2 linked regions of the Streptomyces sp. 2114.4 genome follow. The protein of the gene in region 2 binds, or shares a complex with, the protein of the main gene of each other region. Links are inferred from orthologs where the notes say so. Each region holds a gene or a part of one and is shown on either strand. Other genes may lie near its edges.

Region 1 (3,198 bases), 480 kb from region 2 along the record:
GCGACACCCTCCGTTCGCTGGGCCTCAAGCGGCTCAACGACGTGGTTGTCAAGGAGGACCGCCCCGAGTTCCGCGGCATGGTGCACACCGTCCGCCACCTCGTGACGGTTGAGGAGGTCGACTGACATGGCGGAGAACAACCCGCTGAAGGTCCACAACCTCCGGCCCGCCCCGGGTGCCAAGACCGCCAAGACCCGTGTCGGTCGTGGTGAGGCGTCCAAGGGTAAGACCGCTGGTCGTGGTACCAAGGGCACGAAGGCCCGTTACCAGGTTCCGGAGCGCTTCGAGGGTGGGCAGATGCCCCTCCACATGCGCCTCCCGAAGCTGAAGGGCTTCAAGAACCCCGCCCACAAGCAGTTCCAGGTCGTGAACCTGGACAAGCTGGCCGCGCTCTACCCGCAGGGTGGCGAGGTCACGGTGACCGACCTGGTCGCCAAGGGCGCGGTGCGCAAGAACGAGCTCGTCAAGGTGCTCGGCACCGGCGAGATCTCCGTGGCGCTGCAGGTGACGGTTGACGCCGTTTCCGGCTCCGCCAAGGAGAAGATCGCCGCCGCCGGCGGCACCGTCACCGAACTCATCTGAGTTCGCTGACTCAACTGACCGGGGATGCCCATCGTTTGGGGCATCCCCGGTTGGTCGTTCCACGGGGGTATGGTCGCCGGTAAGGTGGGATGGACTGTTGTTTTCCGGGCTCTGGCCCGGACCCCCGCCGCGCGGGCCGTGTCCGCGCGGTTTTTGCCCGCTCCGTATTCGTCGATCCTCAAGACCGTCACCTCTCGCACTCAAGGCGGGAGGCGCAGGAGGCACCGTGCTCACCGCGTTCGCCCGAGCGTTCAAGACGCCCGACCTGCGCAAGAAGCTGCTGTTCACATTGGGCATCATCGTGCTCTACCGGATCGGCGCACACGTCCCGGTCCCCGGGGTCAACTATGCGAACGTCGAGACCTGCATGAAGCAGGCCGGCGGGAGCAGCGGGTTGTTCGCCCTGGTGAACATGTTCAGCGGTGGTGCGCTGCTGCAGATCACGATCTTCGCGCTGGGGATCATGCCGTACATCACGGCGAGCATCATCCTCCAGCTGCTGACCGTGGTGATCCCGCGACTGGAAGCCCTCAAGAAGGAGGGCCAGTCCGGACAGGCGAAGATCACCCAGTACACCCGCTACCTGACCGTGGCGCTCGCCATCCTGCAGGGCACCGGCCTGGTGGCCACGGCCCGCAGCGGTGCGCTCTTCCAGAGCTGCCCGGTCGCCAGCGAGATCGTCCCCAGCGACTCGATCTTCACCACGATCACCATGGTCATCACGATGACCGCCGGCACCGGTCTGATCATGTGGCTCGGTGAGCTCGTCACCGACCGCGGTATCGGCAACGGCATGTCGATCCTGATGTTCATCTCCATCGCGGCCGGCTTCCCGGGCGCCCTGTGGCAGATCAAGCTCACCGGCAAGCTGGCCGACGGCTGGATCGAGTTCTTCGCGGTGATCGCGGTCGGCCTGGCGATGGTCGCCCTGGTGGTCTTCGTCGAGCAGGCCCAGCGGCGCATCCCGGTGCAGTACGCGAAGCGGATGATCGGCCGCCGGTCCTATGGCGGTACGTCCACGTACATCCCGCTCAAGGTGAACCAGGCGGGTGTGATTCCCGTCATCTTCGCGTCATCGCTGCTCTACATTCCAGCCCTCATCGCACAGTTCAGCGGGTCGAAGGCGGCATGGGCGACGTGGATCGCCACCAACTTCACCAAGGGAAATCACCCGGTTTACATCGTTACGTACTTCCTGCTGATCGTGTTCTTCGCCTTCTTCTACGTCGCCATCAGCTTCAACCCCGAAGAAGTTGCCGACAACATGAAGAAGTATGGTGGCTTCATCCCGGGTATCCGGGCTGGTCGCCCGACGGCCGAGTACCTCAGCTACGTGCTCAACCGGATCACGTGGCCGGGCTCGCTGTACCTGGGGCTGATCGCGCTCGTACCAACAGTGGCGTTGGTGCTTTTCAACGCGAACCAGAACTTCCCGTTCGGCGGGACGAGCATCCTGATCATCGTGGGTGTGGGTCTGGAGACCGTGAAGCAGATCGAGAGCCAGCTTCAGCAGCGCAACTACGAAGGGTTCCTCCGCTGATGCGAATCGTCCTCGTCGGACCCCCGGGGGCCGGCAAGGGTACGCAGGCTGCGTACCTTGCCAAGAACCTCGAGATCCCGCACATCTCCACGGGGGACCTGTTCCGCGCCAACATCAGCCAGGGCACGCCCCTCGGCCGCGAGGCGAAGTCGTACATGGACGCCGGCAACCTGGTGCCCGACTCGGTCACCATTGCGATGGCCGAGGACCGTATGGAGCAGGCCGACGCGGCAGGCGGTTTCCTCCTGGACGGCTTCCCGCGCAACCTTGGCCAGGCCAAGGCGCTGGACGAGTACCTCAAGGACAAGAACCTCAAGCTGGACGCCGTCTTGGACCTGGAGGTCCCGGAGGACGAGGTCGTCAAGCGGATCGCCGGCCGGCGCATCTGCCGCAACGACTCCAGCCACGTCTTCCACGCGGAGTACAACAAGCCGAAGGCCGAGGGCGTCTGTGACGTCTGCGGCGGCGAGCTGTACCAGCGGGACGACGACCGCGAGGAGACCGTCCGCAAGCGGCTCGAGGTCTACCACACCGAGACCGAGCCGATCATCGACTACTACAAGGACCAGGACCTGGTCGTCACCATCCCCGCCATGGGGAAGGTCGACGAGGTCACCCGGCGCTCCATGGCGGCCCTGCCGTCGCGGGACGCGTAGCAGCACACGGTCTCCGATACGGCCGCGGTGCCCGCAAGGGCTACCGCGGCCGTATCGTGTACGGGGCGGTCGTCACGGCCGCCGGATATGCGTTGCAGTCGGTTCAGGAAGGCGCCAGCCGTCATGGTGGAGATCAAGACCCCCGAGCAGATCGCGAAGATGCGCGAGGCGGGGCTGGTGGTCGCCGCCATTCACGCGGCGACCCGCGAGGCCGCGGTGCCCGGCGCCACGACCAAGGACCTGGACGACGCGGCACGCAAGGTGCTCGCCGAGCACGGAGCGAAGTCGAACTTCCTCGGTTACGGCGGCTTCCCCGCGACGATCTGCACCTCGGTCAACGATGTCGTGGTCCACGGCATCCCCGACACCGAGACGGTGCTGCAGAACGGCGACATCATCTCCATCGACTGCGGCGCGATC
Region 2 (3,655 bases):
CATCACTGGTTCGCCCATCAGCTGGTGCTCGCACTCAGCGGGCAGCGCCCCGTCCACGCCCTGCTGGGGCATGCCCTGCCCGCCGCGTACGACCGGCTGGCGGAGCTCGCGCCGCAGGCGCCGCTGCGGCCGGTCACGGCGTCCGGCCGGCGCGGCGAGGCCCCCACCGTGCGCGACTGCGGCCTGTGCCGGCCGTGCCGCGGCGTCATCGAGGCCTTCGCCCGGATCGCGGCGGACGGACGGCTGCGGGCCCTGGCCTTCCGACTGGAGCTGGGCGCCGACTCCCGGTGGCGCTGCGCCGCCCTCGACATCGGCCCGTCCCCGGCCGTCAGCGGCCCGGCGTCCTGACCTGCCCGGCAGCGCGGCTGACGCCCCGCCCGGCAGCACGAGGGCGCCCCGGCCGTTCTCCGGCCGGGGCGCCCTCGTTCACACGGCTGAGGCATCAGCTGCCCGGGCCGCCTTCTCGCTCACTTCTTACGGCGACGCCCAGCGCTCTTCTGGGCCTTACGACGCTCGGCACGGGTCAGACCGTCCGACTCGGAACGGGCCGGCACCGCCTCCTCGTCGCTGATGAAGTCGCCTTCGACGACGCTGCCGTCACCGTCCACCTTGGGGGCGGAGAAGTGCAGCCGGTCCGGCCGCTGCGGCGCCTCCAGGCCCTTGGCGTGGATCTCCGGACGCCCGGCAGCCGCGGGCACCGCCTCCTGCTCGTCCAGCGAGGCCGGCTCCGCCGCCTCCTCCACCGGGACCTCCTCGACCTGCTGCTCGACCTGTACCTCCAGGTTGAACAGGTAGCCGACGGACTCCTCCTTGATGCCCTCCATCATCGCGGTGAACATGTCGAAGCCCTCGCGCTGGTACTCGACCAGCGGGTCCTTCTGGGCCATCGCCCGCAGGCCGATGCCCTCCTGGAGGTAGTCCATCTCGTAGAGGTGCTCACGCCACTTGCGGTCCAGGACGGACAGCACGACCCGGCGCTCCAGCTCCCGCATGATGTCCGAGCCCAGCTGCTCCTCGCGGGCGGCGTACTGCTCGTGGATGTCGTCCTTGATGGCGTCGCCGATGAACTCGGCGGTGAGGCCCGCGCGGTCGCCGGCCTCGTCCTCCAGCTCCTCGACCGTCACCTTGACCGGGTAGAGCTGCTTGAACGCGCCCCACAGGCGGTCCAGGTCCCACTCCTCGGCGAAGCCCTCGACCGTCTCCGCCTGGATGTAGGCGTCGATGGTGTCCTCCATGAAGTGCGTGATCTGCTCCTGCAGGTCCTCGCCCTCCAGGACGCGGCGGCGCTCGCCGTAGATGACCTCACGCTGGCGGTTCAGCACCTCGTCGTACTTCAGGACGTTCTTCCGCGTCTCGAAGTTCTGCTGCTCGACCTGCGACTGGGCGGAGGCGATCGCCCGCGTCACCATCTTGTTCTCGATCGGTACGTCGTCGGGGACGTTGGCCATCGCCATGACCCGCTCGACCATCTGCGCCTTGAACAGCCGCATCAGGTCGTCGCCCAGGGAGAGGTAGAACCGCGACTCGCCCGGGTCGCCCTGACGGCCGGAGCGACCGCGCAGCTGGTTGTCGATGCGCCGCGACTCGTGCCGCTCGGTGCCCAGGACGTAGAGCCCGCCGAGCTCCTTGACCTCCTCGAACTCCGCCTTGACCGCGGCCTCGGCGCGCTCCAGGGCGGCGGGCAGCGCGGCCGCCCACTCCTCGACGTGCTCGACCGGGTCCAGGCCGCGCTGGCGCAGCTCCGCCTCGGCCAGGTCGTCGGGGTTGCCGCCGAGCTTGATGTCCGTACCACGGCCGGCCATGTTCGTGGCGACCGTCACGGCGCCCTTGCGGCCGGCCTGCGCGATGATCGGCGCCTCACGGTCGTGCTGCTTGGCGTTCAGCACCTCATGGGCGACACCGCGCTTGTTGAGCTGCTGGGAGAGGTATTCGGACTTCTCGACCGAGGTGGTGCCGACCAGGATCGGCTGGCCCTTCCCGTGCTTCTCGACGATGTCCTCGACGACCGCGTCGAACTTCGCGGTCTCGGTGCGGTAGATCAGGTCCGCCTGGTCCATACGGACCATCGGGCGGTTCGTCGGGATCGGGACGACGCCGAGCTTGTAGATCTGGTGGAACTCGGCGGCCTCGGTCATGGCCGTACCGGTCATGCCGGAGAGCTTGTCGTAGAGGCGGAAGAAGTTCTGCAGGGTGATCGTGGCGAGGGTCTGGTTCTCGTCCTTGATCTCCACCCCTTCCTTCGCCTCGATGGCCTGGTGCATGCCCTCGTTGTAGCGGCGGCCGGCCAGGATACGGCCGGTGTGCTCGTCGACGATCATGACTTCGCCGTCGATGACGACGTAGTCCTTGTCGTTCTTGAAGAGCTCCTTGGCCTTGATCGCGTTGTTGAGGTAACCGACGAGCGGGGTGTTGACCGACTCGTACAGGTTGTCGATACCCAGCCAGTCCTCGACCTTGCTGACACCGGACTCGTGGATGCCGACGGTGCGCTTCTTCTCGTCGACGTCGTAGTCGCCGGTCTCCTCGATGCCGCGCTGCGGGTTGGCGGCCTCGCCCCGCTTCAGGCGGCGCACCAACTTGGCGAAGTCGCCGTACCACTTGGTGGCCGAGTCCGCCGGGCCGGAGATGATCAGCGGCGTACGGGCCTCGTCGACGAGGATCGAGTCGACCTCGTCGACCACCGCGAAGTTATGGCCCCGCTGGACGAGTTCGTCCTGCGACCAGGCCATGTTGTCACGCAGGTAGTCGAAGCCGAACTCGTTGTTCGTGCCGTAGGTGATGTCGCAGTTGTACTGCTCACGACGCTGGGCCGGGGTCATGTCGGCGAGGATGCAACCGACGGTCAGACCCAGGAACTTGTGGACCCGGCCCATCATCTCGGAGTCGCGCTCGGCCAGGTAGTCGTTCACCGTGATCAGGTGGACGCCCTTGCCGGACAGCGCATTGAGATACGTCGGGAGGGTACCGACCAGGGTCTTGCCCTCACCGGTCTTCATCTCGGCCACATACCCCAGGTGAAGGGCCGCGCCGCCCATCAACTGGACGTCGTAGTGCCGCTGGCCGAGCACGCGCTTGGCGGCCTCACGGACCGTGGCGAACGCCTCGGGCAGCAGGTCATCAAGGCTCTCGCCGTCGGCGTAGCGCTCTTTGTACTCATCCGTGAGCGCCCGCAGCTCAGCGTCGGAGAGCGCGGCGAAATCCTCCTCGATGGAGTTGACCTGGCCCGCGATGCGGTGCAGTTTGCGCAGGATCTTTCCTTCGCCTGCACGCATGATCTTCGTCAAGACGGACACTTGGGCTGGTCTCCTTGCCGGTCGGGCCTGCACGGTCGAGTGCGCGGGCGCGGCATTTTTCCAAGGGGGCAGGCCCCGCCGCAACGGCCATCGTAAAGGAGGACGCTGCCGGGCCGGGAGGTCCGCCGCAGCGAACCCCGCTGTCCCCTCCTCAGCGTGAACGCACGAGGCCGCGAGAAGGTGCCGGGCAGGTGCCGGGAATCGCCCGGAAAACCCTTCGCCACGCCGCGCGCCACTGTGCAGACTCACGCCATGAAGCCCGTCACCCTCGCCACCGAGCGCCTTGTGCTGCGTCCCTTCGAGCCCTCCGACGCGCCCGCGGTGCATGCCGCGTGCCAGGAGCCCGATATTCCACGCTGGAC

What was found.
Region 1: the proteins of secA (region 2) and secY are in contact, whole or in part, in a crystal structure (PDB 3DIN), measured with the Thermotoga maritima proteins. The link is inferred for Streptomyces sp. 2114.4 from one-to-one orthologs. Residues at the interface, in WP_004082002.1 of Thermotoga maritima: Glu261, Ala262, Arg263, Lys300, Ala301, Arg302, Thr303, Ile304, Ile305, Leu323, Tyr324, Asp325, Pro326, Val329, Ser330, Tyr333, Ile336, Lys340, Phe345, Val349, Glu363, Phe364, Tyr374, Ser375, Gly376, Gly377, Glu393, Ile395, Thr482, Ser483; in WP_004081795.1 of Thermotoga maritima: Glu108, Gly109, Glu110, Glu111, Ala236, Glu237, Arg238, Arg239, Ile240, Thr241, Ile242, Gln243, Tyr244, Ala245, Arg246, Arg247, Val248, Thr249, Gly250, Arg251, Arg252, Val253, Tyr254, Gly256, Ala257, Ser258, Thr259, Tyr260, Leu261, Pro262.

What each region holds. Positions count from the first base shown.
Region 1 is NZ_FYEY01000001.1:3,460,826-3,464,023, reverse strand. The notes cover bases 79-2,965. They hold secY (preprotein translocase subunit SecY), read left to right. Parts: upstream 79-808; coding sequence 809-2,122; downstream 2,123-2,965. Other genes in these bases: map (type I methionyl aminopeptidase), read left to right, coding at 2,902-2,965; CFW40_RS15000 (adenylate kinase), read left to right, coding at 2,122-2,778; rplO (50S ribosomal protein L15), read left to right, coding at 127-582; rpmD (50S ribosomal protein L30), read left to right, coding at 79-125. Also shown: more of rpmD, read left to right, coding at 1-78; more of map, read left to right, coding at 2,966-3,198. UniProt on the Escherichia coli protein: The central subunit of the protein translocation channel SecYEG. Consists of two halves formed by TMs 1-5 and 6-10.
Region 2 is NZ_FYEY01000001.1:2,985,722-2,989,376, forward strand. Bases 268-3,611 are described here. They hold secA (preprotein translocase subunit SecA), read right to left. Parts: upstream 3,294-3,611; coding sequence 468-3,293; downstream 268-467. Other genes in these bases: CFW40_RS36630 (Rv3235 family protein), read left to right, coding at 268-348; CFW40_RS12925 (GNAT family N-acetyltransferase), read left to right, coding at 3,546-3,611. Also shown: more of CFW40_RS36630, read left to right, coding at 1-267; more of CFW40_RS12925, read left to right, coding at 3,612-3,655. UniProt on the Escherichia coli protein: Required for protein export, interacts with the SecYEG preprotein conducting channel.